4 regions of the Duffyella gerundensis genome follow, and region 1 is predicted to be linked to each of the others. Evidence: predicted binding sites of a transcription regulator. Region 1 holds the regulator's gene; each other region holds the start of a gene.
What was found. Region 1 encodes Fur, which represses iron uptake genes when iron is present. Its sites were predicted from a motif close to ATAATAATGAGAACNACTATCAA; they were not measured.

Region 1 (7,790 bases):
CTATGACGTTAATATCGACACGAAAACGAATGGCGAAAGCGAGACCGAAACGCTGGCTCGTCGTTATATCAGCGCGGTGGGCGGTTCAGATAACCTGACCAGTATTGATGCCTGTATTACCCGTTTACGCCTGAACGTCAAAGATGCGGCCACCGTGAATGAAAGCGTAGCCAGGCGGCTGGGTGCCTCTGGCATTATTCGTCTTAACAAGCAGAGCGTGCAGATTATCGTGGGCACGCGCGCCGAAGCCATCGCCTCTGCTATGAAAAACGTGCTGGCTAAAGGACCGGTTGCCGCATCGACCGCGGTTCCCGCTACCGTGGCAGAACCGGCACCGCAGGCGGTAAGAAACGTCGATAAAACGGTGATTGCCACGCTGGTGGCGCCGGTGAGTGGCGAGGTCGTTGCGCTGGAGAAGGTTGAAGATGAGGCGTTCGCCAGCAAAGCCGTAGGCGAGGGTGTGGCCATTCGGCCCACCGGCAGTACGGTAGTGGCGCCAATTGCTGGCACCATCGTTAAAATTTTCAACACCAATCACGCTTTCTGTCTGGCCACCGATGATGATCTTGAGATTGTGGTGCACATGGGGCTCGACACCGTGGCGTTGCAAGGACAGGGCTTTACCCGGCTGGTGGAAGAGGGCGCCGTTGTGACCGCAGGCCAGCCGATACTGGAGATGGATCTGGCGTTTCTGAACGCCAATGCCCGCTCCATGGTTAGTCCGGTTGTCATCAGCAATATCGATGATTTTGCCGGTATTACGTTGCTGGCAGGACAGCAGGTTGTGGCGGGGGAAACGCCACTGTTTGAGGTCAAAGGCTAATCAGCTAAAACGTCACGCCAGGGCAGGAACACTTTCCTGCCCTTTTTTATGGGATTCAACGAACAAACGGTTGTTTCCCATCTCCGCTTTGTGGATCATACCGGTTATTTCGTGGTGCAAATCACAGACATTCGCGTTGAGGAAATTGAGATGAGTGAGGCTGAAGCCCGCCCAACTAACTTTATTCGTCAGATTATTGATGAAGATCTGGCGAGCGGTAAGCACGAACGTGTGCATACCCGTTTTCCACCGGAGCCTAATGGTTATCTGCACATTGGCCATGCAAAATCGATCTGCCTGAACTTTGGTATCGCGCAGGATTATCAGGGCGAATGTAATCTGCGCTTTGATGACACGAACCCGGCGAAAGAAGATATCGAATTCGTTGAGTCGATCAAGCAGGACGTCCAGTGGCTGGGCTTTCAGTGGAGTGGTGAGATTTGCTATTCCTCTAACTATTTTGACCAGTTGCATCAGTATGCTATTGAGCTGATCAATAAAGGCCTGGCGTATGTTGATGAGCTGACGCCGGAGCAGATCCGTGAGTATCGCGGTACGCTGACTTCTGCGGGTAAAAACAGTCCCTATCGCGATCGCAGCGTGGAAGAGAACCTCGCGCTGTTTGAAAAAATGCGTAACGGCGAGTTCGCGGAAGGCACTGCCTGCCTGCGGGCGAAAATCGATATGGCCTCTAACTTTATTGTGATGCGCGATCCGGTGATTTACCGTATCAAGTTCGCCACTCACCATCAGACCGGTGACAAATGGTGCATCTACCCGATGTACGATTTTACGCACTGCATTTCTGATGCGCTGGAAGGCATTACGCATTCACTGTGTACGCTGGAGTTTCAGGATAACCGCCGCCTTTACGACTGGGTGCTGGATAACATCACCATTTCTGTGCATCCGCGTCAGTATGAGTTTTCGCGGCTCAACCTTGAATACGCCATCATGTCGAAGCGCAAGCTGAGCCAGCTGGTCACCGAAAATGTGGTGGAAGGGTGGGACGATCCGCGCATGCTGACCGTTTCAGGCCTGCGTCGTCGTGGCTACACGTCTGCGTCTATTCGCGAGTTCTGCCGCCGTATCGGCGTGACCAAACAGGACAACATCGTTGAAATGGCCTCGCTGGAATCCTGTATTCGTGACGATCTGAATGAGAACGCGCCGCGTGCAATGGCGGTTCTGGATCCGCTGAAAGTGGTGATTGAGAATCTGCCATCAACGCACGAAGAGATCATCACCATGCCGAATCATCCGAATAAGCCGGAGATGGGCACGCGCGAAGTGCCTTTCAGCCGCGAAGTCTGGATCGATCGCGCCGATTTCCGCGAAGAAGCCAATAAGCAGTATAAGCGTCTGGTTCTGGGCAAAGAGGTGCGCCTGCGTAATGCGTATGTCATTCGTGCTGAACGCATTGCCAAAGACGAAGAAGGCAATATCACCTGCATCTACTGCACCTGTGATACCGATACGCTGAGCAAAGATCCTGCTGATGGCCGCAAAGTAAAAGGCGTGATTCACTGGGTGTCCGCGGTGCATGCGCAGGCTGCGGAATTCCGTTTGTACGATCGGCTGTTCAGCGTGCCGAATCCTGGCGCAGCGGACGAATTCCTGGCGACGATTAATCCAGATTCACTGGTTATCAGGCAGGGATTTGTTGAGCCTGGCTTACGCAACGTGGCGGTAACAACACCGCATCAGTTCGAGCGGGAAGGCTACTTCTGTGCGGACAGCGTCTATTCAACGCCATCTAACCTGGTGTTTAACCGCACCGTTGGCCTGCGTGATACCTGGGCTAAAACAGGCGAATAATACCTGTAACTGAATGAATGTTAAAAAGGAGCGAGGATTCGCTCCTTTTTTTATGCCTGCCTAGCAAACACAGCCGCTGGTCGCTGTTAAAAATACCCACTCAGTTAACAAAAATTAATCAATCTCCGGGTGTTAAATATTCTTTTTAAGGTAGGCTATGCGCACTTAATTCTACCGAGAGAAGCAGGAACAGGTAATGACAGATATGGTCCAGGAAGCGAAGCATAGCGTGGTCGTGGTGCACCAGCTGATCGAAAGAATATTTAATAACGCTTCCGAATCCGAAGAAACGCTTAATCTTTTCCTCTCTTACTTTCACCCCTCTTTTATGCTGATTACGCCTGCCGGGCAGCGACTCTCTCTGACCGCGATGGAAGCGCTGTTTCGTGGCTTGAAAGGCCAGCGGGAAGGGGTGCGTATTGCGACCGGGGAGTATGAAATCCTGTCACAGAATGGCACTGACGTGGTAATTCAGTACTGCGAGTTACAGATGCGCAATGGTGAAACCCAGAAGCGCATTGCGGTGGCGATTCTTGACTGTTCTACGGCTAACCCGCGCTGGCGTTATCTGCAGGAAACGTTGTGTGCCTGAATTCAGGCGTAAAAAAACCGGTGTATTCACCGGTTTATGACGCTACTGAGTCGAACTTACTTATCGTGCAGCGTGTCATCTTCACGGCAGTCGCCGGTTGAGCAGTGGCCGTACAGATAGAGACTGTGGTTAGTGAGTTTGATGCCATGACGCGTGGCGATATCGCGCTGACGCGATTCGATAGATTCATCGCTGAACTCAATGACCTTGCCACAGTCGAGGCAGATCAGGTGATCGTGATGATGCTGCTGCGTCAGCTCAAATACCGATTTGCCGCCTTCAAAATTATGGCGGGTTACGATACCGGCATCATCAAACTGGTTCAGCACGCGATAAACGGTCGCTAAACCAATCTCTTCGCCCATATCAATCAGGCGTTTATACAAATCTTCCGCGCTGACGTGATGGCCTTCAGGTTCCTGAAGCACTTCCAGAATCTTCAAACGAGGAAGCGTGACTTTCAGGCCGGCCTTCTTTAATGCGGAGTTGTTGTCAGTCATGCGGATATTGTCCTGTTACTTTGCTAGTCACAATGTGGCTGAAAAGCCCTGAACATCGGTCGACGTTTAGACGAATTGTGTCTCATTATAAAATTCAAGCATCGAAATGAAAACTACAGGGGAAGCCTGAAAACTCAGTTGGATGTAAGGAGAAATGTCGCTACGTCCGAAGAAATCATGCTGCAAGCATATGTTAACATTTCGCTTACCACCAACACTTTTATGGTTAAGATGATTAAGCGTGTGACCGATGGGGGTATTCTACAGATTTGCCGATTAAAGTTACAAATATGTATCTATTATTTCCATAGGAAAATCCATCTGCTCAATGTGAGCCAGCGCCCACATTGAGCGTTCAGCTTACGCCTCAATAATTTCCTGCAGATGAAGCTCATCAGAAATTTGTTTTACCCACGCGTCCACGCGTGCGTTGGTCAGCTCTGGCTGACGATCTTCATCAATAGCTAAACCAAGGAAGTGCTTATCGTCCGCCAGGCCTTTAGAAGCTTCAAAGTGATAACCTTCGGTTGGCCAGTGACCGACGATAACCGCGCCGTTCGGTTCGATGATATCGCGCAGAGTGCCCAGCGCATCACAGAAGTATTCTGCGTAATCTTCCTGATCGCCACAGCCAAACAGCGCCACCAGTTTGCCATTGAAATCCACTTCTTCCAGCGTCGGGAAAAAGTCGTCCCAGTCGCACTGCGCTTCGCCGTAATACCAGGTCGGAATGCCTAAAAGCAGAATATCGAACGCTTCGAGGTCCTCTTTGCTGCTTTTGGCAATGTCATGAACTTCTGCAACGTCTTTACCGAGTTGCTTCTGAATCATCTTTGCAATGTTTTCGGTATTGCCCGTATCGCTGCCGAAGAAAATGCCTACGATTGCCATGCGCTTGATAACCTCTTGAAACGTAATTAATTGGTGGTGAATTTTATTCACAGATAAACGCAATGATAGCAGAGAGGCGGAGAGGGCGGAACTCACAAAGCCCGTGCATTTGTCGCTTTGTGCGTTCTTCCCCTCGCGCGGCGATGACTATAGCTTTAATTGCGCCATGATCATCTCTTCAATCAACTCGCTGCGGCTCATCTGCCGCCGATCGGCCAGCTCATTAAGTGCATCAACCGCATCGGCGTTCATTTTCAGCTCAACACGACGCAAGCCGCGCACTTTATCGCGTTTTAGCTGGTTTCGCTTGTTGATACGGAGCTGTTCATCACGCGTCAGCGGACTGGTTTTTGGCCGACCCGGTCGACGTTCATCTGCGAACAGATCGAGTGTGGTGCGGTCCGTGTTTTCTTTTGCCATAGCTTCGCGATAGTGAAAGGATGACGAGGGTGAACCTGTCAAAGTGTAACTGAAATGAGCCGATTTACCTGATGCCGGTAAATTTTAGCGCGGTATAATAACCCAGCTGTAGCGCAGGGAACAATTATTTCCCGCTTCGACAGACATTTATGCTGGCAGAGCTAAAAACCGGCGCACGGCGCGCAGCACCGCATCGGGCTTCTCTGCGTGCACCCAGTGTCCTGCATCGGCAATCACATGGGCTCGCGCGTGCGGAAACTGCGCCAGCAGTGTGTCGCGATAGGCGTTATCCAGATAGGAAGAATCGCCGCCGCGAATAAACAGTGCAGCATGCGGCGAGGCGGGCAGGCTGTTCCAGCCAGAGATAGCAGCATAGTTGTCCCACAAAACCGGCACATTGAAACGCCATTCACCGGCGTGAAAAGACTTCAGTAAAAACTGAATAATGCCCTCTTCATCGATGTACTGGCGCATGAGCTCGGCGGCCTGAGCACGCTGTTCCACTCCCGCTGCCGTCACCGCGTTAAGCGCGGCAAAAATGGCGTCATGACGGCGCGTTTGATAATCCACCGGCGCAATATCGATCATCACCAGTTGCTCAACGCGCGCCGCGGCCAGCGATGCCATGGTCATAGCAATTTTTCCGCCCATTGAGTGACCAATCACCGATACTTTCTCAATGCCCAGCGTATCCAGCGTATCGAACATATCAGCTGCCATGGCGGCATAGCTCATCTGATCTGAACGCGGGGACAGCCCATGATTGCGCACGTCAACCTGGATCACCTGACGCCTATCGCGCAGGCCGCGCGCCAACACGCCTAAGTTATCCAGGCTGCCAAACAGGCCGTGGATTAACAGCAGTGGCGTGCATTGGGGCGCAGATTGTTCAGTTTGCAAGCGAGCATTCAAATTCATGGCAAAGTTCTTACGGCGGGGACGAAGGCTTAGGGTATCATGTTTTTTACTTGTCCTGGAAAAGGGCGCCGCGCGAATAAGGCATATTCTGACTTTTGTCTTCTGGCGACGTCAGCGCTACCGACCCTCAGGATTTAACTTTATAATCCTTATGTTAGAACCAGGTCACATTTTGCAGCGCATTGCGTACTGATGTCACACTCCAGGATGGACTGGTTCTGCCACTCGTTAAAACCGTACGGATAAAGATGAAAACGATTGAAGTCGACGAAGAGCTGTATCGCTATATTGCCAGCCACACACAGCACATTGGTGAAAGCGCCTCCGACATTTTACGGCGCATGCTGAAATTTACCGCAGGTCAAAGCGCACCGGTAAAAACCACCCCGGTGGTAGCTGGCTCGCCGGCTGTTGCGGAAAAAGAGGAATCGCGTCCGCAGGATCGCGTACGGGCTGTGCGTGAAATGCTGCTGTCTGATGAATACGCAGAACAGAATAAGGCGGTGAGCCGTTTTATGCTGATTTTGTCAACTTTATATCGTCTTGATCCTAAAGCTTTTGCTGATGCGACCGCCTCTTTGCAGGGCCGGACGCGCGTCTATTTTGCTGGCGATCAGCAAACGCTTTTACAGCACGGCACCCATACGAAGCCAAAACATGTTCCCGGCACTCCGTACTGGGTCATTACGAATACCAACACAGGCCGCAAAGGCAGCATGATCGAACACATCATGCAGTCCATGCAGTTCCCACAGGAACTGACTGACAAAGTCTGCGGCACCATTTAACCGAAGCGTCAGGGAGAAGCGCCAATGGCCAGTCACCCAAGAGCTGGGCAACCTGCTCAGCAGAGCGATTTGATTAACGTTGCACAGTTAACATCTCAGTATTATGTCCTTCAGCCCGAGCTGGGCAATCCGGAACATGCGGTGAAATTTGGCACCTCCGGCCATCGCGGCAGCGCGGGACGCCAGAGCTTCAACGAAATGCATATTCTGGCTATTGCGCAGGCAATTGCTGAAGAGCGTCAGAAGAACGGCATTACTGGCCCGTGCTACGTCGGTAAAGACACGCACGCGCTCTCCGAGCCCGCTATCATCTCCGTGCTGGAAGTACTGGCAGCGAACGGCGTGGATATCATTGTGCAGCAGGATAACGGCTATACGCCAACGCCTGCTATTTCCAATGCGATTCTCGAGCATAACAAAGCGGCTGGCGCACAGGCTGATGGCATCGTTATCACGCCTTCGCATAACCCACCGGAAGATGGCGGTATCAAGTACAACCCACCTAACGGCGGACCGGCTGATACCAACGTGACCAAAGTGGTGGAAGATCGTGCTAACCAGCTGATCGCTAACGGCCTGAAAGAGGTTAAGCGTCTGCCATTGAGCGAAGCCTGGGCCAGCGGACGTATTCAGGAACAAGATCTGATCCAGCCTTACATCGAAGGCCTGGCGCAGGTTATCGATATTCCAGCCATTCAGAAAGCGGGTCTGAAAATCGGTGTTGATCCATTAGGCGGTTCCGGTATCGCTTACTGGCAGCGCATCGCAGAGTTCTACAATCTTGATCTCACCATTGTGAACGATGCTGTCGATCAGACGTTCCGCTTTATGCACCTTGATAAAGACGGCGTGATTCGTATGGACTGTTCATCCGAATCTGCCATGGCAGGCCTGCTGGCGCTGCGTGATAAATTCGATCTCGCCTTCGCCAACGATCCTGACTACGACCGTCACGGCATCGTTACGCCGGCGGGCCTGATGAACCCGAACCACTACCTGGCGGTAGCGATTAACTATCTGTTCCAGCATCGCCCGCAGTG
Region 2 (7,790 bases), 670 kb from region 1:
TAATGATACGGCGCATCAGCATGGCGGTATCGACCGGCCGCTCGGTGGTGATATCCATCAGCCGCGACAGCACGACTTTATCCAGTTCACCCTGCGAGGTGGCGTTTACCGCTTGTGCCACCATGTCGGTAAAGGCGGCATGATCCGGCAGCGCAGTGCGGCTTGTTACCGTGGGTAAAGGCGTATCGGTAAAACCGCCAGCGAGCTGCTGACGATCAAAAAAGTGGCTCGCTTCGGGAATGAACAGCGCCGAAGGCTGACTCGCATCAAAAGGAATCGCGCCGACCATAATGGGATTTTGAATGCCCTGTTGCTTCGCCTCGCTGAACTGTTGGCGAAGCTGGCATTGAAACGCGCCATCGGGCTGTTCAGCGCCTGCCACCGGCGTGGTCAGTCGACTAAAGCACCCTTGAGTCCACAGGCTGCGCCAGGGAGACAGATAGAAGAAGCCGCGACTGACGGCGTCAAAATCCTCTACAAAGGCATTTTCAAACACGGAAGTTTCCACCATAATCCAACCTCTAAATGATAAGAGTAGTGATAATTATTATCATTTGTATTGTGGCTCTGTAACCTACGTCGATTGCCGTTCAGAGTCAATAAACAGGGCGCATTTTCTTCGCGTCGAGCCGTCAGACGGCGATTTTTGCGCCTGTTTGACCGCCGCTTTAAAGGAGTGAATTACGTGAAAGCCAGACCGTTTATTGTTACCGCCACGCTGCTGTGCTCGCTGTTTAGCATGATGGCGCATGCTGCCGGAAGCTGGCCGCGCGAGATTAAAAGTGCGCAGGGCACCCTTACCCTGGCGCAGGCACCACAGCGGATTGTTTCTACCAGCGTTACCCTGACCGGATCGCTGCTGGCCATTGACGCGCCGGTTGTCGCCAGTGGCGCCACCGCACCGGGCGGCCGTCTGGCGGATAAGCAGGGCTTTTTCCATCAGTGGGGCGACGTCGCCGCGCAGCGCGGCGTGAAGCGTCTCTATATTGGTGAAGCCAATGCCGAGGCGATTGCGGAACAGGCGCCGGATCTGATTGTGGTCAGCGCCACCGGCAACGACTCCGCCATTAAGCTGGTGGATCAGCTGTCGGCAATTGCACCGGTGCTGGTGGTTAATTACGATGATAAGAGCTGGCAGCAGGTGGTTGCGACGCTGGGAGAGGCCACCGGGCATGAGGCGAAGGCAGCGCAAATTGTGAAGGATTTTGATCGTCGCGAAGCGGCGCTGAAGAAGAAGATCACGCTGCCACCACAGCCCGTCACGGCAATGGTGTATAACGCCGGTGGCCGCTCCACCAATATCTGGACCGCTGATTCTGCGCAGGGAAAGCTGCTGCAGCAGCTCGGTTTCACGCTGGCCAGGCCGCCTGTGAGTCAAACCAGCCACAGCATGGGTAAGCGAAAAGATATCATTCAGTCTGGCGGTGAGAATCTGGCCACCGATCTCAATGGCCAGAGCTATCTGCTGTTTGCCGCCACGGAGGCGGACGCCAGCGCCCTGATGCAAAATCCGTTTCTTGCCGATACCGCGGCGGTAAAAGCAAAACGGGTGTATGCGCTGGGCACCGATACCTTCCGTCTGGACTACTTTAGCGCCAGCAACCTGCTGACGCGGCTGGAAACCCTGTTCACATCCTCATGAGAGCGAGGCGGCAGGCTGACGGTAACGGCGTAAACCGCGCAGCGTCAGCAGCATAACAACCGCCACCAGCGCGGCGGCGGCGCCAAATACCGTCGCTGCCTGCTGCGGCAGCAACAGCGATCCCATGCCGCCTAACAGCGCGGCACCAAGCGCATCGCCGGTGACATTCTGCGCCGTCCACAACCCGTTTACCCTTCCTAATAACGCATCCGGTGTGAGCGACTGAATCATGGCGTACTGCAACAGGCTGTTGATCGCGCTGAGCCAGCCAAACGCCACCAGGCAGAGCAGCGCCAGCCAAAATTGCGGCATCAGGCTAAAAAGTGCCAGCGCGATAAAAGCCAGCAGAGCGGTGATCAGCATCAGTTGACCGGGGCGGGCTGCCGTTTTGAGCTGGCCGCTGGTTAAGGCGCCGATTGCCGCACCGGCAGGCACGGCGGCATACATCAGGCCAATTTGGGCCGGTGCCACCAGCCAGTGCGGTGCCAGCGCCGGATACAACACGCGAACCGCACTTGCCAGGGTAATCAGCGCGCCGATCAGCGCAGCCGATCCCACCAGCGGGCTGGCCAGCAGAAAAGAGAAACCACCCGCCAGCGCCCGCAGGGGATTTTCGCGCGGCTGTGGCGGAGGTGGCAATGCGGGCAGCCGCAGCAAGGGCAGCAGCGTCAACAGCGTGCCCAGCGCCGCCAGCGCATAGTTCCAGACCACGCCACCGCTGGCGATCACCAGGCCACCTACCGCCGGTGAAAGGATTGAGCCAAACCGCACTGTCAACATGGTGATGGCACCCGCCTGCATCAGATTTTCGCGTCCTACCAGCGCGGGTGTGGCAGCCAGCAACGCGGTAACGCCAATGGCACCGAAAAAGCCATCCCACAGCGCCAGCAAATAGATCGCGGTGAGCGAGGGTGCAGGGAGCAGGGCGTTGCAGGCGAGGCCGACAAAACCGATGCCACAGGTTGAACGGGCAAACAGAATCAGCCGTTTACGTGGATAGCGGTCAGCCAGCACGCCGCCGAGCAGCAAGCCGATGAACATGCCGCCGCCCGCCAGGGTCACCGACAGGCCAACCTGCCAGCTGGAGTGGGTGAGCTGCTGAATTTGCACCGGCACCGCCACCACCAGCATGCCAAGCGCCAGAATCGAGAGAAAACGCGCAACGAACACGGCGCGAAAGTCGGGATGGGTTTTTAATAAGCTGAGGTCAATCAGATGGGAAGATTTCTTCATTACAATGCCTTGCAGCAATTTACGCGTCAGATCGGTATTGAGTCATGGTAACATAGGTAATACGAGTAATAACGATAATAACAATCATTATCATGTTTGCACCGCGGCCAACGGGCCGCCGAAAGCGGAGAGCGTAATGCGCCAGGCTGGCGGAATCACAGGTCTGTTACTGCTGTTGATCATCCTTTCGGCGTTGAGCGTAATGCTGGGCGCCAAATCTATCCCGCTTCAAACGGTTGCCGACGCGCTGACCAGCCAGTGTCATCGCGCGGATTGCTTGATCGTGCGTGAAGCACGCATACCGCGCACGCTGGCCGGCTGGCTGGCCGGTGCCGCACTGGGCCTTGCTGGGGTGCTGATGCAAACCCTAACGCGCAATCCGCTCGCCGATCCCGGTATTTTAGGCATCAATGCCGGTGCCGGCTTTGCGGTGGTGATCGGCATCGCGCTGTTTGGCGCCGATACGCCAGCGGCCTGGCTGTGGTTCTCCTTCGGTGGTGCACTGCTCGCCTCGCTGCTGGTGGCGCTCACCGGTGCTATCGGCGGCGGACGTGCCAATCCGGTGCGGCTGACCCTGGCGGGCGTGGCGCTGAGTGCCGTGCTGGAGGGACTGACCTCCGGTATCTCTTTGCTCAATCCGCAGATTTACGATCATCTGCGCTTCTGGCACACCGGTTCGCTGGATATTCGCAGCATGTCGATGCTGGCCACCGTGGCGCCAGCGATTGCCATCGGCACGCTATTGGCACTGACACTGGCGCGACCACTGAACAGTCTGAGCATGGGCGGCGAACTGGCTACCGCGCTGGGCACGCGCGTGGTTGGCACCCAGCTGGCTGGCCTGCTTGCCATTACGTTGCTGTGCGGCGCAGCCACCGCAGCCGTCGGCCCGATCGCCTTTCTTGGCCTGATGGCTCCGCATATTGCGCGACGTCTGGCGGGCGACGACCATCGCTGGTTGCTGCCCATTACCCTGTTGTTAACGCCTTGCCTGCTGTTGGCTGCCGACATCATCGGTCGCCTGTTGGTGCCCGGTGAACTGCGCGTTTCCATCGTGACCGCTTTTATCGGTGCGCCGGTGCTGATTGTGCTGGTGCGCCAGCAGATGGGGAGACGATAACGATGCGTGCTCTCTGGCCATGGCTGCTGCTGGCGGCGTGTTTTGCGCTGGGTATGCTGGCGCTACAAAGCGGTAATCTGGCGTTCACCTCTGCTCAGGTCTGGCAGGCACTGACCGGTAGCGCGCCGCGCAATGTGGCGTTGATCGTGATCGACTGGCGGCTGCCTCGCGTGTTGACGGCGCTGCTGATTGGCGCGGCGCTCGGCGTCAGCGGTGCTATTTTTCAGTCGCTGTTACGTAATCCCCTCGGCAGCCCGGATATTCTCGGTTTTAACACCGGCGCCTATACCGGTGTGCTGGTCGCGCTGGTGCTGTTTGACCAGAGCATGGGCGGCATGACCGCAGCCGCTATGGTGGGCGGTATCGCCACCGCGCTACTGGTATGGCTGCTCGCCTGGCGTAACGGCGTCGATACCTTTCGCCTGATTATCGTTGGCATCGGCATACGGGCGCTGTTAATGGCGTTCAACAGCTGGCTAGTGATCAGCGCCTCACTGGATGCCGCGCTGAGTGCCGGGTTATGGAGCGCCGGTTCCCTGAATGGCTTAACCTGGGCGAAATTGCCGCTGACTGGCACTTTGATTGTGATGGCGCTGCTGGGCGCAGGTCTGTTGGCGCGTCGCATGCGGCTGCTGGAGATGGGCGATGAAAGCGCCTGCGCGCTGGGCGTACCGGTTGAACGAACGCGCATGCTGCTGATGCTGGTGGGTGTGATGCTTACCGCGGCGGCGACTGCGCTGGTTGGCCCTGTCTCCTTTGTGGCGCTGGTGGCACCGCAGATCGCCCGCCGCCTGGGTGGCGGTTTGCGGCTGCTGTTGCCGATGTCAGCGCTGTGCGGTGCGCTGCTGCTGCTGGGCGCGGATTTCGCTGCCCAGCGGCTGTTTCAGCCTTATCAGCTGCCGGTCGGTGTGATCACCGTTAGCCTTGGCGGTCTCTATTTACTGGCTTTACTGGTGCGGGAGTCACGACGCAAATGAATTCACGTCTGCGAGCCGAACGGCTCACGCTCGGCTATGAAAAACGCCTTATTGCCCGCGATCTGTCGGTGACCATTCCCGATGGTGAGCTTACGGTGATCATTGGGCCAAACGCCTGCGGTAAGTCGACGCTGTTGCGCACCCTGAGCCGCCTGATGAAACCGCAGGCGGGCGAGGTGTTTCTTGATGGCGAAGCGATAGCGCGTTATCCCACTAAAGAGGTGGCGCGTCGGTTAGGCCTGCTGCCACAAACCTCGACCGCGCCAGACGGCATCACCGTCAGCGAACTGGTGGCGCGCGGACGTTACCCGCATCAGTCGCTGTTCAGCCGCTGGCAGGCGGCCGATGAACAGGCGGTTCAGGAAGCGATGCAGGCCACCGGCGTGGCAAACCTGGCGCAACAAACGGTGGATACGCTCTCCGGCGGCCAGCGACAGCGCGTATGGATCGCCATGGTGCTGGCGCAGCAAACGCCGTTATTGCTGCTCGATGAGCCGACCACCTGGCTTGATATTGCTCATCAAATTGAACTGCTGGAGCTAATGCAGGATCTTAACCAACGCCATCGACGCACGCTGGTGGTGGTGCTGCACGATCTGAATCACGCCTGCCGTTACGCCACACATTTAATCGCCATGCGCGACGGGCAGATTCTGGCAGAGGGAGCGCCAAAAGCGATCGTCAATGAAGCGTTGATAGAAGCGGTATTTGGGCTGCGCTGTACCATTATCGACGATCCGGTTTCTCACACGCCGCTGATTGTGCCGCTGGGCCGGAAGAAATAACGCCGCCTCGCGGCGGCGTAAAAGTCAGAACCGGCTGAGCAGCTGGTTCAACTGCGGTCCAAGGCGGGTAAATATCGGTGGCGAAATGATATCGACATGCGCACAGGGCTGCGGCCAGATCTCAAGGCTGCCGACAAAGGGCGCCCAGGCGCGTTGCGGATCCTGGCCCGGCTGCTGCGTCTCCTCCGCAAGAAATAACGTCGCCTTACCGGAAAAACAGGCGCTGCGTGCGGTGGTCAGCAGGCGCACCGAATCAGCATAGTTAGCCTCTATGGTGCTGAACAGCTCTGCCATCTCCTCGCCTGCGGCATTACGCTGTGCAGCAAGAAACTGCTCACGCTCACGATTAACCTCATCCAGTACCGCCTGATCCAGTACGTTCTCACCGCGCCGCTCATCCCAGTTCTGCGTTTCCGGTGGCCAGGTATCGAGCAGGCCGAGGAACGCCACCTCTTCGCCGAGCGCCTGTAAACGCGCCGCGATGCCCTGCGCCAGCGTACCGCCGAGCGAATAGCCGATGAAGTAGTAAGGCCCCTGCGGCTGCACGCGGCGCACGGTCGCCAGATGCGCATCGCATACCGCATCAAGGTGCGCGCTGTGTTGCAAAGGCCCATGCGGATGCGGCGACTGAATGCCGGTCAGCGACCAGCGTGGATCGATATAGCGCTGCAGCACGCTGAACTGCCAGGCAAAGCCGGATGCCGGATGGAAGCAGAACAGCCGTGGGCCGGTGCTTTCACGGAGCGGCAGCACCGCGTCGAAGCCAGCCGCTACCGCCTCTTCTGCATTTTCTGTTAGCTGCCGGGCCAGTTTGGCCACCGTTGATGCAATCATGATCTGGCCAACGCTGACCGGACGGTTCAGGGTTTTGCGCAGGCCCGCGGCCAGCCGCATCGCCAGCAGTGAATGGCCGCCGAGGGCAAAGAAATCGTCGTCGGCGCTAACGCTTTCGCAGCCCAGTAGCTGGCAGAATGCCGCAGCGATCTGCTGTTCGATGCCAGGCAGTGGCGCACGGCTGGCATGGGCTGCCTGTTGAGTAGGCAGCGGCAGCGCGTTGCGGTTCAGCTTGCCGTTAACGCTCAGCGGAAATTCCGCCAGCTGAACGATGGCGACTGGCACCATATGCGCCGGTAGCAGTGTGGCTAGCTGCTGGCGCAGTGCATCGCCGTCGACAGGATCGCGGGCAATCACATAGCTCACTAACTGGCGGGCATCGCCCTGAGCGGCATCCTGCTGGCCCAGTATGCAGGCGTGCGTAACCGCCTGTTCAATGCCAGGCAGGGAGCACAGCGCATGATCGATCTCATTGAGCTCAATGCGCTGACCACGAATTTTGAGCTGATCATCGCTGCGTCCAAGGTATTCCACCGCGCCATCAGGCAGCCAGCGTGCCACGTCGCCGGTGCGATACATGCGCTCGCCCGGCTGGAAAGGATCGGCCACAAAGCGGCTGGCGGTGAGATCGGGACGCGCCAGATAACCCTGCGCCAGCTGGATGCCGGTGAGATAGAGATCGCCCGCGATGCCCGGCGGTACCGGCTGCAAGCGTGAATTAAGAATGCGCAATCCAGTATTCCACACCGGAAAACCGATCGGTACGCTGGCGCCGGTCACCGCCGCCAGCTCAGGGCCAAATGCCGGATACCAGCTAACATCCACCGCGGCTTCCGTCGGTCCATACAGATTATGCAGCGGCACGGCGGTAAGCTGTTCCCATTGTCGGCACAGCGCGGTGGGCAAGGCTTCACCGCTGCAGAAAACCTGGCGCAGGCTGGCGCAGCGCGCCACCGCTTCATCATCGGTCAGCGACGCCATAAATGCGGCCAGCATCGACGGCACAAAGTGCGTGGTGGTGATCCGATGCTGGCTGAACAGCTGTTGCAACGCCTCAGGATCGCGATGCGCTTCCGGCGGTGCCATCACCAACTGCGCGCCCACCAGCAGCGGCCAGAAAAATTCCCACACCGACACGTCGAAACTGCCAGGTGTTTTTTGCAGCACCACATCGGTGGCGTTCAGCGGATAGCGATCCT
Region 3 (7,790 bases), on a different replicon from region 1:
GAAAACGGGGCCGATGCGGTTTATGTTGGGCTGAAGGATGACACTAATGCGCGTCACTTTGCAGGGCTTAACTTTACCGATAAAAAGCTGGCTGAGGCGGCGCGTTATCTGCATCAACATCGCCGCAAACTGCATGTGGCGATCAACACCTTTGCCCATCCGGACGGCATGACGCGCTGGCAGCGGGCGATCGACGTTGCTGCGCAAAACGGTGCCGATGCGCTGATTCTGGCGGATATCGCCACGCTGGAGTATGCCGCCACGCGCTATCCGCAGGTGGAACGGCATCTGTCAGTGCAGGCGTCAGCCACCAACCTCGAGGCGATCCGCTTTTATCATCGCCATTTTAATCTGCATCGCGTGGTGCTGCCGCGCGTGCTGTCGATTCATCAGGTTAAACAGCTGGCGCGCAGTACGCCGGTGCCGCTGGAGGTGTTCGCCTTTGGCAGCCTGTGCATCATGGCGGAAGGGCGCTGTTATCTCTCGTCATGGCTCACCGGCGAGTCGCCCAACAGCGCGGGTGCCTGCTCGCCAGCGAAGTTTGTGCGCTGGCAGCAGACGCCAAAAGGCATGGAATCGCGGCTGAATGAGGTGCTGATCGACCGCTATGCGCCTGACGAAAGCGCCGGTTATCCCACCTTATGTAAAGGGCGCTATCAGGTCGACGACAGTTGTTATCACGTGCTGGAAGAGCCGACCAGCCTGAACACCCTGGCGCTGCTGCCTGAATTGCTGCGCGCGGGCGTGGCATCGGTAAAAATTGAAGGGCGCCAGCGCAGCCCGGCTTATGTGGCGCAGGTGGCGCGCGTCTGGCGCCAGGCGATCGATCGGTGCATGGCACAGCCGGAACAGTTTGCGGTTGCACCGCAGTGGATGCAGTCGCTGGGCGAGTTGGCCGAAGGCACGCAGACCACGCTGGGCGCTTACCACCGTGAATGGCAATAAGGAGGCAGAATGCAATATTCTCTTGGTCCGGTGCTCTGGTACTGGCCAGCCAGCGAGCTGGAAAGTTTTTATCAGCAGGCGGCAAACAGCAGCGCTGATATCGTTTGCCTCGGCGAGGCGGTGTGCAGCAAACGGCGCGCCACCACTTATCCGGGCTGGATGACGCTGGCACGCGAACTGGCAGCCAGCGGCAAGCAAGTGGTGCTCAGCACGCTGGCGCTGCTGCAGTCGCCATCGGAGCTGAAAGAGCTACAGCGTTACGTCGAGAACGGCGAGTTTCTGATTGAGGCCAATGATTTCGGCACCGTTAACATGGCCGCTGAGCGCAGGCTGCCGTTTGTTGCCGGACCGACGCTGAATGTCTACAACGTTGATACGTTGCAGCTGTTGGTGAAAGAGGGCATGACGCGCTGGTGCCTGCCGGTGGAGATGTCGCGCGACTGGCTGCGGCTGCTGATGCAGCAGTGTGAGGAACGTGGCCTGCGGCAGCGGTTTGAGATCGAGCTGCTGGCTTACGGCCATCTGCCGCTGGCGCTCTCGGCGCGCTGCTTTACCGCCCGCTCGGAGAATCGGGCAAAAGACGCCTGCGAAACCTGCTGCATAAACTATCCCACCGGACGCCCCGTAAAATCGCAGGAGGGACAGCAGGTGTTTGTGCTGAATGGCATTCAAACCCTGAGTGGCTACTGTTACAACCTCGGTAACGATCTGCTGAGCATGCAAAATCTGATCGATATTGTTCGTCTGTCGCCGCAGGATGCCAGCACATTGCAGATGATCGATCGCTTTCGCGCTAATGAACAGGGCCAGGCGCCGCTGATGGTTGCGCAGGGCAACGACTGCAACGGTTACTGGCGCAAAGTTGCGGGTATGACGCTGGCATCCTGACCTCGCTAACTTCTTCTTTCTACTGGCCCGCACCCTATAGCGGGCCGTCTTTTCATCTCCTCAGCCCCCTGATGGCATCGAATCCCACCGTGTGAAAAGACACGTTTGCAGAAATCCGGAAAAGTTCCTTAATATCCTTTTACACATCAAATAAAAAAATTATAGTTCTCATTCTCATTTGTGTTCCGACTTGCAGCGCCTTTTTTAGGTGTTAGCAGCAGCGGCGCATACGGTGGAAATAATAAAAAAACTCTTCTGAGGTAAAATGATGTCTTCTGTTTCACGTTGTAACCGGGAAGTTCGTTCTGACGCCGTTACCGGCATGCGTACCTCATTGTCTGTGGTCGCCCTGATGGTGGGTGCCGCGCTTGCCGCACCGCAGGTGTACGCCGCTGAAGCCGTGGCACAGGAACAGCAGACGCTGACCGTTGATGCCTCTGCCAGTGATGCGGCCGAGAGCAGCGCCGCCAGCGATTACAGCGTGCCGGTGACGCGTTCCGGTACCAAGATGGCGCTGGTCGCCCGCGACATCCCACAGTCGGTGAGCATTGTCAGTAAACAACGTATGGAAGATCAGCAGCTGCAATCGTTGGGCGACGTGCTGAATAACACCACCGCCATTCAGGAGAGCGTGGCCGATCTCGATCGTCGCACCTATTATTCGCGCGGCTTTCTGATCGATAACTACATGGTTGATGGCATCAAAACGGTGTTTGAGCCGCGCTGGAACCTCGGCGATGCGCAGTCCGATACCGCGATGTATGAACGCATTGAAGTGGTTCGCGGGGCGACCGGCCTGATGACCGGCGCGGGCAATCCGTCTGCCGCGGTCAACATGGTGCGTAAGCATGCTGACAGCCGCGAGTTTACCGGCGACGTTTCGGCGACCTATGGCAGCTGGAATAAACAGCGCTACGTTGCCGATCTCTCCGCGCCGCTGAGCGAATCGGGTAACGTGCGCGGCCGCGTGGTGGCTGGTTATCAGGATCGCAACAGTTATGTCGAGCGTTACGGTGCTGAGAAGAAGTTTATCTATGGTGTGATCGATGCCGATCTTACCGATGCCACCACCTTGTCGCTGGGTTATGAATACCAGGAAACCAACGCCGACAGCGTGACGTGGGGCGGCGTGCCGCGCTGGTACGTCGACGGCAGCGAGACCGACTATCGTCGTGGCTTTAACACCGCACCGGACTGGGCCTACAACGACAAAACCAGCAAAAAAGCCTTTGTGAACCTGAAGCAAAACTTTGATAACGGCTGGCAGACCACCCTGAACGGCACGCACAATGTCACCACGCTCGACAGCCGTCAGCTCTACATTCAGGGCTACTTTGATAAGAATACCGGCGCGGGCGTTTCACCTTACGCTGGCTATCCAGTCGTGGGCGGCACCGGCTATAACACCGGTGAACGCAAGATGGATGCGGTCGACGCCTTTGCTAACGGGCCGTATGAACTGTTTGGTCGCCAGCATGAGCTGATGGTCGGAGTGAATTACACCAAACAGCACAACACCTATTACGGCACCTTTGAAAACATCTCCAGCGAAATGCTGGGCGATTTCAACAGCTATAACGGTAACTTCCGTGAAACCGACTGGGGCGAGCGCTCGCTGTCGCAGGAAGATATCACGCGGGAAAAATCGGCTTATATGGCAACCCGTATTTCACTGGCCGATCCGCTGCACCTGATCGTCGGCGCGCGTTACACGCGCTGGACCAACGACACGCTGACCGCCAACATTGAGAAAAATAACATCACGCCGTACGCCGGGCTGATTTATGACATCGATGAAAACTGGTCAACCTACGCCAGCTACACCTCGGTCTTCCAGCCGCAGACCTATCGCGACATCAATGGCGGTTATCTGTCGCCGGTAATCGGTAAAAACTACGAAGCGGGCGTGAAATCGGACTGGTTTAACAGCCGTCTGACTACCTCACTGACCCTGTTCCGCAGCGAGCTGGACAACGTGGCGCAAAGCACCGGTCGCATCATTCCGAACAGCACTGAAACCGCGTATGAAGGGGTGGATGGTACGGTGAGTCGCGGGATTGAGTTTGAGATCAACGGCGCGATCACCGACAACTGGCAGATGACCTTCGGCGGCACGCGCTACATTGCGGCAGAACGTGACGGCACGGCGGTGAACCCGGATCTGCCGCGCACCCAGCTGAAGCTGTTTACCAGCTATCGCCTGCCGATGTTGCAGGAGCTGACCGTTGGCGGCGGCGTTAACTGGCAGACGCACGTCTGGCAGGATGTCGATGCGCCGGAAGGCAACGGCACCTGGCACGCCGAGCAGGGCAGCTATGCGCTGGTCAACCTGTTCAGCCGTTATCAGCTGACCAAACAGCTGACGTTACAGGCGAACATCAATAACCTGTTCGACAAAGAGTATGACACCAACGTCAGCGACTCAATTGTCTGGGGCGAGCCGCGTAACGTCTCCGTGACCGCCAGCTATAAGTTCTGATTCTCCGCCAACAAAAAGGGCTCCCTGAGGGAGCCCTTTTTTATCGGTCACAAAAAAGGCCGCCGCGGGCGACCTTGTCTGGCATGTCCTTATGCAACCATCTCTTACTTATACAGCTCAGCGGTCATGTGCACGCCGTTATTGGTATAAGCTTCGGTGATTTTGTATTGCGCACCCTGTTCCTGCGCCTGCATGGCGATTTTCGCTTCGGTGTTGTCCAGGGTATCGCCGGTAGCGGTTACGCTCTGGGCAAAGCTGGCGAATGAAAGAACAGACAGGGCAACGGCTGCAGCAGCGTTAATGATTTTCATGGTTATAATCCTTCATCGGTATGGTTGAAGACGTGATTGCCTTCGATGGGGGTTATAATAACCATTGTTACTATTAGCGTAGTGACAAAAAGTGCGATCCAGATCACATTTATTAGGGGCCGGTCACTGCTCTGATGAACGGGCATAAAAAAGGCGCTGTGATAAACACAACGCCATGCGCTCTACCTGCCACCTTTAGCCCAGCGCATCCAGTAGCGTGGCGGCGTTGCTTACTGCACCAAAAATCCCGCCCTGCATATGAATCATGCTGATTGCGGCGTCATGATGATGCTGTTCGGTAGCGGCACAACAATCTGCCAGCACCAGACATTCAAAGCCGCGGTCGTTCGCCTCACGCAGCGTGGTGTGCACGCAAACATCGGTGGTGATACCGGTGAGAATCAGGTTGGCGATGCCTTGACTGCGCAGGATCAATTCCAGATCGGTGGCATAAAATGACCCTTTGCCCGGTTTATCAATGATCGCTTCACCGGGCAGCGGCGCCAGCTCTGGGATAATTTCCCATCCTGCTTCACCGCGCACCAGAATACGGCCGCAGGGACCTTCACTGCCGATCTCAGCCTGCATGCGTTTGGAACGCCAGCGCTTGTTGGCGGGCAGATCGCTGAGATCGGGTCGGTGGCCTTCACGGGTATGAATAATCGGAAAGCCGAGTTCGCGCATGCGCATCAGCACCGACTGAATCGGCGCAATGGGCGCGCGGGTCAGGGCGATGTCATAGCCCATGGTATCGACATAGCCGCCTTCGCCGCAGAAATCAGCCTGCATATCGATAATCACTAACGCGGTGTTTTGCGGCGAGAAAGCGCCGTCAAACGGCCACGCGTAAGGGGTGGAATCAACGCTAAATGCCAACATTTTTCTTCTCCATAGCCGGATGGCTGACTTTACTGGCTTTGACGATCAGCAGATAGCTGAACGCGGCGGTAACGATGCCGATCACCGCTTCACCAAACTGCGGAAAGGCGAGGTGCGCTACGACCGCGCACAGGCTGCCGATGCCCCAGGCGATAAACGCCTGGCCGTGCACCGCCGCCACTTTGCGCTGTTGACTGACGCCCGCCAGGAAAATCAGGTCGACAATCATCACCGCGCCAAACGGCGGCACCACGATGCCAAGCAGGCTGAGCCATTGCAGAAAATATTGCCAGACGCCCGCCAGCGCCAGCGCGCCGCCGATCAGCCCAAGAATAATGGTCCACAGGCGCATCTTGCTGTTAAAAAGGTGGCTGTAGCCGACTGCACCGTTATAAAGGCAGTGGGTACAGACTGAACCGAGATTGATAAACACAAACAGAAAGGCGATGGCGGAGAGCACATCGCTGTGGCCCATCAGCAGCGGCAGAAAGTTACCGCCGTTGTGCAGCGGATCGACCGCCGCGCCCACCGCCACGATCACCACGCCAAACAGATACGAGACAACGTTAGCCACCGGAAACGCCGAGAACGCAGCGATCACCGCAGAACGGCCATCCTTAGACCAGCGAGTAAAGTCCGCCGTCATGGTGCCGGAATCGGCGAACCCGGCAATCACCATGGTCACCGCCGTGCCCATAGTCATCGCACCGGCGGCACTGGCACTGCCTTTCCACTGGGTCATGGTGCTGAAATCATGATTGGCAGCGATCAGCCACAGCGCGACCAGGCCAAGAATGACAAACAGCGGCGCGGCGATCATGCCGAGCAGCGACAGCGCGCGGACGCCAAGAAAGGTCACTGCGGTGTAAAGCACCATCGAGAAGGCGGTGACCGCCAGCGCGTTCCAGCCAAAGGTCTGGTTGATCACCGTGCCGGTCAGCCCGGTCTGAAAGGCGTACCAGCCAATCACCACCGTCGATAAAAATCCCGACACCAGAATATAGCCTTTGGTGCCGAAGGTGCGTTTTGCCTGGAGGGCGAAGTTCATGCCGGTATGCCCGGCGAACCAGCTCAGCGCACCCACGTAAGCAAACAGCACCAGATTGCCGAGCAGAATGGCGATCAACGCAGGCCAGAAGCCGAGATGCCAGGTAATGATGCCGCCGAACAGCGCGTTGGTCAGGATCATCGGGAAGCCGAACCAGACAGCGGAGACTGAGCGGGTGGAGTGACGATGGCTGAGCGGCACGGGCTCATGTTCAAATTCTTGTTCAAGCGCAGGCGTTGAGGCGGATGTTTTCATCACGGTTTCTCTCTGGTAGCAAACAAGGGAGGCTGCACCGCGTTCCACGGCTGCAGGCGTTCAAATGCCGCGCTGGCGGCGAGTACGGTGGCATCATCCAGGTGACGCCCAACGATTTGCATGCCCACCGGCAAGCCGCTGGCGGTGAAACCCGCAGGCACGGAGGCGGCAGGCTGCCCGGAAAAATTGAAGGGATAGCAGAAGGAGAGCCAGTGATCGCTGCGCACCATGCGGCCAGCGATGATCTCCGGGCCCTGCATATTGAGCGGAAAGGGCGGCGTGGCGAGGGTTGGAGTAATGATCAGATCGTAGCGCTGCATAAAACGCCACAGCTGATTCACCACCGCTTTGCGATCGGCGATGGCATCGGTAAAGGTTTCTGCGCGCCACGGCTGTTGCAGCATCGCCTGCAGGTGCGGCGACATCTCCTCGCGCGGCAGCGAACGCATGCCGCTGAGGTCGCTCTCCAGCGCCACCAGCGCGGCGAAGGTGGCCGAACGGTCGCCGAGATCGGGATGCGCCTCTTCCAACTCACAGCCAAGCTCGCTGGCAAAACGTTGTGCCGCTCGGGTGACAATGTCACGCACTTCGCCATCTACCGCGACGTAACCCCAGTCGGCGCTGAAGGCGATGCGCAAGCCGCGAATGTCGCGCTGCGGGGCTTCCCGCCAGTTAATATCGCCGCAGGGGATGGAATGCCGATCGCGCATGTCCGGCCCGGCAATCACCGACATCATCAGCGCTGCATCGGCTACGCTGCGCGTCATCGGGCCAATGTGCTCCAGCGACTCCCAGCTCGATACGCCGGGATAGCGCTCGTCGCGGCAGCCGGGCCACAGCGGTACGCGGCCCATCGATGCCTTAAATCCAAAGACGCCGCAGTGCGCTGCCGGAATCCTCACCGAACCACCGCCGTCGCTGCCTAATGCCAGTGGGCAGAGCCTGGCGGCCAGCGCCGCGCCTGAACCGGCGCTGGAGCCACCGG
Region 4 (7,790 bases), 500 kb from region 1:
TGGCCGACCAGCAGCACGGTGCCAGAGTGCGATCGTTCAATCAGCCGATCCGCCGCCTGATGCGCGCGCTGGCTGGCGTCACGATAGGATTCCACGCTGCCAGAGACGCCGCAAAACCACAGCGCCCGCAGTACCGACAGCCAGAGAAACGGCGGCAGCCGCCAGCGCGGAAAGGCGATAATCGGCAGATCGACCTCAGCAAACAGCGGCGATATTTCCTGCGGTTGCATCTGTAACTTTTCCAGCGACGATTGCGCTCTGGGCAGGCTGCTGACGATGACATAATCCGCCTGCCGGGCAATCATCTCACTGCGCGCCGGTGGCAGATCGCACACCAGCGACAAATCGTATTGCTCACACCACTCCGCCATGGCCAGCGCCGTCAGTCGGGATGAAGATTGTCGATCCGGCTTGCCGTGACGCATCAGAATAATAGCCATGTCAGTTGTCCTCACATTAACAGGCGGGCAGGGCGGCTAGCATAGCGGGCAAATGCGTCGTTGTGACCTGGCAGGATAAAAAGTCTGTGTCGGATATGCGCAAATTTCACACAAAGGTTAAGTACGGATGCCGATAAAATTCGCTTACACTTTGCCTGATAAAAGCAGTGTAGTGCATCACCTTGATAAGCCTGTTTATTATTTCTTCTGGCTGCGGCTAACTGTAAAGAAAACCTTATTATTTATTTTTCATCCCTTGAATAATCTACGCGCGTAGATACACTGAACAAGTGAAGCCGTTCAACGCGTGTCCGATCCACGCTGCATGCGTCAGTGATTGTCTGCCATGGCCTTTCGAATCGCGATTGCGGCTCCGCCAGCAGGCAATACACAGAGCCAATACCAGGGGATCCGTTACCGACGGTGCAGCGCTCAGGCAAGCAATGAGATGGCTTCCATATAGAAGGAATGCTTCCCAGGGAGGGGCAGTCGCACCTGCATTTTTATCCCGCTGTCCGCATTACCCGCTACATTTCTGCCCGCATCGCCGATTATATTGCCGCAACGCGTAGCCTGCGCCGCGCCGGTACGTTACGCTGGTGCGACTGATGATATGGACGACAATTTTAAGGATAAAATTTCTCGTGGCAAAACAGCAACCTTCTCAACGTGTCACCCGTGCCGACGTCGCCAGGCTGGCGGGAACGTCGGTCGCCGTGGTGAGCTACGTCATTAATAATGGTCCACGTCCGGTGGCGGAAAAAACGCGCCAACGTGTGCTGGATGCCATTCAGCGCATCGGCTATCGCCCCAACGGCGTGGCGCGTGCGCTGGCCCTCGGCAGCACCAAGACTTTTGGCCTGATAGTGCCTACCATCGCGAATCCCTTTGTTGCCTCAATGGCGCATGTGCTGTTGCAGGAGTCGCTGAAAGCCGGGCACGTGATGCTGCTGGGTGACGCCGGTGAAGATCGGCAACGCGAAATTGAGGTGATTCACGCGCTGCTTAACCGGCAGGTGGACGGGCTGTTCTATGCCAGCGTCGACAGCGATCCGCAGATCGATCTGGTCAAAGCCAGCGGCACGCCGTTGATCATGCTGGATCGCGCCGATCCGCAGCCTGGCGTCAGCGTGTTGCGCGTCGATGAACGCCGCGCGGCGCGCCGGTTAACCGAACATCTGCTTGGGCATGGCTATCGTGAGATTGGCATTCTCTGCGGACCGCCAGAGATGGTGAACGCCCGCGATCGCGTTAACGGCTGGCGCGACGCGATGCAGGCACAGGGATTAACCATCAATGAAAGTTGGATCTGGCCAGCGCGCTATCATCGCGACGATGGCTACGCCGTGATGCGTCAGATATTGCAGCAGGATAACGTGCCGCGCGCGCTGTTTATCAGCAATGAGGCGCAGGCGATCGGTTGCCTGCGAGCGCTGGCGGAGCAGAATATTCGCGTGCCGGAACAGTTGGCACTGGTCTGCTTTAACGGTACCGATCTGGCGGCGTTTCAGCAGCCGAAATTAACCACCGTGCGGCAGCATATTCATGAACTGGCGGAAACGGCGATCGAGATGCTGATTAACTGGAATCATGCGGGAGAAGTGCGGGAGATTTCGTACTACATGGAGATGGGCGCTTCATGTGGCTGTGCGCTGAAAGCCGGGGAGTAAACCTGCCCGTCAAGGGCAGGTTCGCGGGCAGAATCAGACGGTAGCCGGTGCCACCGCAGGCTTGCCGTTTTCACCCACGTGAAACAGAATCTGCTGCTGGTAAGTCAAATCCTGCACGGCATTATCATCGGTGAGCAGTGAACCCACTTCGTTGACGTTTTTGCCTTCCACTTTCACCTTGGTCGTGGCCATCGCGCGCATCCACTCATATTCGATATCAATGTGGCCGGTATCAATACTGCGAATGCCCTGTTTGCTCAGATCGTAGGTCAGCAGAGTGGCGGTTGGGCCCAGTGAAACCAGCACCAGATCGAAGTTCGGCGCGGTCTCAACAATGGCTGCATGCAGCTTGTCATAGACCGAAAACGCGTTGCGGTTAAGCGTGGTAATACGCTTAATCTCTTTGGCGCTGTCCATCAGATCGTTGCCCAGACCTAAACGCGTTCCGCTACCTTCAACGATCAGCACGCGCTGATCTTTGAACAGCAGTTTGAATTTTTCGAAGATGGTGCGTGACAGCGTTTTGTCTTTGTAATCGTGATACGGGCGCGTCACCGAGGTGTTGCCGTACTGGTAATTCTGATCCAGCAGACCCTGATAGCGCTTGAAATAGAAAGACTTATGGAAGAACCAGAACAGTGCGGCACCTGAACGCATGCTCGACATGTTGCGGAAGGCATCCGGCATACAGATCAGGCAGTTCGGGTTGTTACGCGCATCGCGCAGCACCATTTTCAGGCGCTCTGACAGGCGTGCATCAAAGGGCTGAAAGCCGATGTTTTTGTAGTAGGTCATCTCCAGCTCGCCATCGCCATAACGCGCTAACGACACCGTTTTATCACTCAGCAGACGATCGATAGTCTCTTCGATCGACATCACCGAGTATTTTTTCACGCTGGCGTTGGCAGCAGGATACTTAACCGCCGCATGCATGAATTTGAAAGGAAATCTGAATTTCCTGTAAATGGCAAACAAACTGGGCATAGTTGACCTGCAATTAAGCTGAGCTTTGCCGCAACGAGGCGGGTCAAAATCAGGAAGCTGAAAGAGTGTTCTGGTGGTGATTTATATCACATTATTTGCCATTTCAATGCTGCGATTGTTCTTAAAGTATCGCTCTCTTTCTGCTTTAAACGATCTGCAAGCGGAATATTATCAGTGTCGGTATGCCGTTTATTAATGGCGTCCACTTAAGGTTATTAAGGGTTATTTTGCGGTGATGAAAGAAGCGTATTAACCGAGCTGTTAATACGGATATTTCTTATTTCAGGAATAAGTGTGAGATGCCCGGCGAGCGATGCTATTGCTGGAATGATGGATTAATGAATTGCGCTGCCTTGTTCATAAAGCGCGATCGCTTCTGAAAAGGCAGCGCAAAGTCGCGTTTTACTGGCAGACATCTACCCAGCGCGCATCGGTCAGTTCGGCCATGCGCGCTGGCGAAATACGCACCGCGCTGTGGATTGAACCGGCGGCGGGCAAGACTTCGCTAAATTGTTGCAGCGAAATATCACAGAGAACCTGCAATGGCTGTTCAAGGCCAAACGGGCACACGCCACCCACCGGATGGCCGGTATAATTCACCACCTCATCCACGCTGAGCATGCGTGCTTTGGCACCCAGCGCCTGCTTCAGCTTGCGGTTATCGAGCCGCGCGTCGCCACAGGTCACCACCAGGATCACCTCATTCTTCACTTTCAATGACAGGGTTTTGGCGATCTGCGCCGGGGCGACATGGTGCGCGCGTGCGGCCATCTCCACCGTGGCGGTGCTTTCGGCCAGCTCAATAATGTCGATGTCAGGCGCATGTTCGGCGAAAAAGCGCCGTACCGACTCCAGGCTCATGCTGTTCTCCAGGCAAAAAGAAGGCAACAAAGCTGCCATAAGCAGCCTGAAGTGTAAATGTCGTCAGGATGAAATTTTGGTTAGCTGGCGGCGAGTGTACAACTGTTGCACTGCTGCACGTCGGGCAGGCGATAGCGCTGGCAGCAGCTGCGGCGTTCCATGGTGCCGTTGCGTGGAATCACCGTGCGATAAAGCGGGTTGTCGCTGCCGTCGATCAGCTGCTTATTGAAGAACAGTGCGTGTTCCAGCGCCAGACGGGTCAGTTCCGGAATGCTCTCTTTCAGTTCGCCTAAAAACCAGTGCATCAAAAAGCCGGTGTTGTTCCAGATCAGTCGCGCGTTGATGTCGCCGTGGCGGGTGATTGCGTCGACCATCGGGATTAAGGTGTGCTGCACCAGGCGATCGATACGCTGCACCGCATTAAGATAGCGCGCGTCTTCATCTTCCTGCACATCAATCCAGAACGCGGCCGGACGACCGATAGCGTGCGGTTGCAGGCGGATATGCTGTGGCGAGCAGTCAAGCGCGCGGGATTCGAGGATCAGCGCCAGCATCAGCGGCGGTACCAGCAGGCCAAAATACCATTGTGCCCACAGCGATTGCAGCGGCTTGGCTTCGCGTAACTGATCGGGATGTTGCTTGTAAACGTCATCGCCATAACGCTGCTGCAGATCCTGCCAGCAGGCGCTGGTGGACCATTCGCCCAGCGTCAGGCTGTCGGCGGGCGCATTGCCGTTGAGGTGCAGCGTATCGATGAAGTAGGCGCGATGCTCATGCAGCAGCGCGTCGATGGATGTCGCCAGTGGCCGATCGCTTTGCAGAAAGATCAGCGGTGCGCTGCTGAACTGCTGTACCTGACGAGAGAGAGTGGCCATGCGACATCCTGTATAGGGAATCGGGATACGAAAACAAATGATAATCGTTCTTGATTCTATCCATAAAAAACCAGGCTCACAATAGCGGCAAAAAAGATTATGCATAAAAATTGCCCGGCCCGCGGTAGCGAGCCGGAAGGGATTAACGCGCGCTGGCCGTTTGCACAACGCGCGCCGATGAGAGGTTTTCCCAAGCGAGAAGGGTGTTGCGACCCTGATGTTTGGCGACGTAAAGCGCCCGATCGGCGTTGGCGAGTGCCGCTTCAAAGCCCGCTTCATTCAGCGGGGCAATCCCGGCGCTGAGCGTGACATGAGTGGCGACCCGATCGTTGAACAGATGCGGTATCTCAAGGTTAAGCACGTACTGACGAATGCGCTCGGCCAGCTTCATAGCGATGGCGGCATCCACATTGGTCAGCAGCACCAGAAACTCCTCACCGCCGTAACGCACGACAATATCTCGCGAGCGCACCGCATCGCGAATGGCGACCGAGACGCGCGCCAGTGCCTGATCGCCCATCGCATGACCGTAATTGTCGTTGTATGCCTTGAAATGATCGATATCGAGCAGCAGCACGAAGTGATTGCTGGTGCCATCGCCCGGCAGGTTTGCCAGCCGGTTTTTCAGGCCGCGGCGATTATAAAGGCCGGTCAGCGGATCGAGCATGCTGAGATCGCTGTAGCTCTCTTTCTCCGCATAGAGTTGCTGCACCAGCTGACGGGTAAAGCGATCGCTGCGGCGGCGCATCATATGCTGCAATGTGAAACCGATCAGCGGCAGGGCGAGGGTAAAGAGGATCAACAGCCGGTGTTCGCCCTGATCCAGCACCAGCACCGCCGACGAGGCCGGGGCAATATGCAAACAGAAGGCGAGCAGATAATCGCTCAGCGCGATGGCACTGATAAAAAAAATGGTGATCAGGCTGAACAATAAAAAAACGCCATCAATATACAGGCCGCGTAAATATTTATCGGTGATATGCCATGCCCATAATGCGCCCATAAAAAAGGCGACCAACGTTAATAAGGCTAATTTGCGTTTAGAAAGGAAAAATAACGCGAATAACAGCAAGGCGCTGCTGATGGCAATAACTATCGCCGGTAAGGTCGGCGTGGTGGGGGTCAGGCTGGTGCCGGGGATACAACAAAACAGCGATGCGGCTAAATTAAGCGCCAAAAATAATAACAACGATAATCGGTATTTGCTGTGAAGTAATTCATCATAACTTTGTAATTTCATTTAAGTACTCGTCATGGCTTTTACATATTAAAGCGCGATGCGAAAGCAACAACGCCTGCCAGCGGCCGGGTTGTTTTTTTATAAGGATAAGCTGAGTGTGAAGCGGAGCGAATTTAGCATTTTCGTCCCAGGCTGTCATCCGGCGGCGGGAAAGTTTCACCGGCCTGCTGCAAAGTGATAAAAATTATCATATGCTAGTGGTAATCATTATCATCTAAGGGCTAAAAGCATGATCATTGCCATGTTTACCGCATGTGGATTGTGGGGGGTGAGTTGGTTCATGGGCAAACGGCTGGATAGCGCGTGGGGCGTGCTGTTGCCCTGCACGGCGTTGCCGCTGTTGGCAATGATGCAGCTCTCTTACAGCGAATGGCGGCTGGTGATGATTATCGCTTTGCTGCTGACTGCGACCATGCTGTTTCATAAAACGCTGCGTCACTATTTGCTGTTGCCATCCTGTCTGGCTCTGGCGGGCGCACTGGCGGCCATTTCACTGAATTTTACCACGGGATAAGCGCCCGCAGGGCGGCGTGAAACAATAGCGTCTGGATGATGAAACAGGATTGATCAGGAAAACGTGCAGAAAACAGCAGGGGAATAATGCAGTGAAGCAGAAGAGAAAAAGACAACTGGTGCGAAGAGAGGGACTTGAACCCTCACGTCCGTTAAGACACTAACACCTGAAGCTAGCGCGTCTACCAATTCCGCCACCTTCGCAATAAGTTGTCCTGAATTATATCACCGCATGGTGCGAAGAGAGGGACTTGAACCCTCACGTCCGTTAAGACACTAACACCTGAAGCTAGCGCGTCTACCAATTCCGCCACCTTCGCGCAAATGCTGTGCGATATAAAACAGTTGTGATGTTTGGTGCGAAGAGAGGGACTTGAACCCTCACGTCCGTTAAGACACTAACACCTGAAGCTAGCGCGTCTACCAATTCCGCCACCTTCGCATACCCGCAACACGAAACCGTATTGCCACCACGGAGGCGCATTCTAGAGGTTTTACTCAGGACGTCAACAGATATTTCGCCGCCGTCGGATGATTGCCGCAAAAAGCGTCAGCCGCCGACGGCAACGGACATTTCTCGCTTATTTCGCGCTGCGTAACGCTTTGGCGGCACGACCATAAACCGCACGATAAACCTTGAAGCGACCGGTCTGCGCCAGCACTTCATGACTGCCGAAGGTTTCGTCCAGTACCTGGGCATACGGCAAAAAGGCGTTAGCCACGATACGCAGCTCGCCGCCGGTGTTCAGATGCTTCGCCGCGCCGCGGATCAGCGTCTGAGCAGCATCAAGGCTGGTTTGCGTGCCTTCATGAAACGGCGGGTTGGAGATGATCATATCGAAGCGGCCGGTAACGTCAGAGAAGACGTTGCTCGGGAACACTTCGCCTTCCAGCTGATTGGCTGCCAGCGTCGCTTTACTGGCCGCGACGGCCGCTGCGTTGACGTCGGTCAGGGTCAGACGCACCTTCGGCGAATGGCTGGCCAGCGTGGCAGAAAGCACACCTGCGCCACAGCCGACGTCCAGTACTTTGCCTTTGGTATGCGCGCTCAGCGTAGACAGCAGCAGGCGGCTGCCGGCATCAAGGCCATCACGGCTGAAGACGCCAGGCAAGGTTTTAATGGTCAGGCCATCCACTTCGTAGCTGTGCCAGAAGCTCTCTGCATCAAAGTCAGGACGGGTTTCCAGCTTGCCATGATAGAGGCCAC

Region 2: fepD (Fe(3+)-siderophore ABC transporter permease) is a predicted target of Fur. The motif match lies at 2,947-2,969, and genes of this name have one in related genera.
Region 3: fhuE (ferric-rhodotorulic acid/ferric-coprogen receptor FhuE) is a predicted target of Fur. The motif match lies at 1,989-2,011, and genes of this name have one in related genera.
Region 4: fhuF (siderophore-iron reductase FhuF) is a predicted target of Fur. The motif match lies at 4,868-4,890, and genes of this name have one in related genera.

What each region holds. Positions count from the first base shown of each region.
Region 1 covers NZ_LN907827.1:1,192,380-1,200,169, forward strand. The annotation lists gene nagE (N-acetylglucosamine-specific PTS transporter subunit IIBC) at 1-823, shown strand, start outside; gene glnS (glutamine--tRNA ligase) at 974-2,641, shown strand; gene EM595_RS05455 (hypothetical protein) at 2,838-3,233, shown strand; gene fur (ferric iron uptake transcriptional regulator) at 3,290-3,733, opposite strand; gene fldA (flavodoxin FldA) at 4,094-4,624, opposite strand; gene ybfE (LexA regulated protein) at 4,772-5,044, opposite strand; gene ybfF (esterase) at 5,192-5,962, opposite strand; gene seqA (replication initiation negative regulator SeqA) at 6,211-6,750, shown strand; gene pgm (phosphoglucomutase (alpha-D-glucose-1,6-bisphosphate-dependent)) at 6,775-7,790, shown strand, end outside.
Region 2 covers NZ_LN907827.1:524,988-532,777, forward strand. The annotation lists gene EM595_RS02430 (isochorismate synthase) at 1-511, opposite strand, end outside; gene fepB (Fe2+-enterobactin ABC transporter substrate-binding protein) at 740-1,642, shown strand; gene entS (enterobactin transporter EntS) at 1,637-2,875, opposite strand; gene fepD (Fe(3+)-siderophore ABC transporter permease) at 3,012-3,995, shown strand; gene fepG (iron-enterobactin ABC transporter permease) at 3,998-4,972, shown strand; gene EM595_RS02455 (ATP-binding cassette domain-containing protein) at 4,969-5,757, shown strand; gene EM595_RS02460 (enterobactin synthase subunit F) at 5,782-7,790, opposite strand, start outside.
Region 3 covers NZ_LN907828.1:111,996-119,785, reverse strand. The annotation lists gene ubiU (ubiquinone anaerobic biosynthesis protein UbiU) at 1-945, shown strand, start outside; gene EM595_RS17745 (U32 family peptidase) at 955-1,833, shown strand; gene fhuE (ferric-rhodotorulic acid/ferric-coprogen receptor FhuE) at 2,156-4,312, shown strand; gene EM595_RS17735 (YdgH/BhsA/McbA-like domain containing protein) at 4,417-4,623, opposite strand; gene biuH (biuret amidohydrolase) at 4,819-5,502, opposite strand; gene EM595_RS17725 (purine-cytosine permease family protein) at 5,489-6,805, opposite strand; gene EM595_RS17720 (amidase) at 6,805-7,790, opposite strand, start outside.
Region 4 covers NZ_LN907827.1:692,614-700,403, forward strand. The annotation lists gene EM595_RS03110 (histidine phosphatase family protein) at 1-440, opposite strand, end outside; gene EM595_RS03115 (LacI family DNA-binding transcriptional regulator) at 1,049-2,110, shown strand; gene EM595_RS03120 (GT-D fold domain-containing glycosyltransferase) at 2,144-3,094, opposite strand; gene EM595_RS03125 (YbaK/EbsC family protein) at 3,497-3,955, opposite strand; gene fhuF (siderophore-iron reductase FhuF) at 4,036-4,830, opposite strand; gene EM595_RS03135 (GGDEF domain-containing protein) at 4,973-6,070, opposite strand; gene EM595_RS03140 (DUF1435 domain-containing protein) at 6,300-6,584, shown strand; tRNA gene EM595_RS03145 (tRNA-Leu) at 6,701-6,787, opposite strand; tRNA gene EM595_RS03150 (tRNA-Leu) at 6,817-6,903, opposite strand; tRNA gene EM595_RS03155 (tRNA-Leu) at 6,939-7,025, opposite strand; gene rsmC (16S rRNA (guanine(1207)-N(2))-methyltransferase RsmC) at 7,165-7,790, opposite strand, start outside.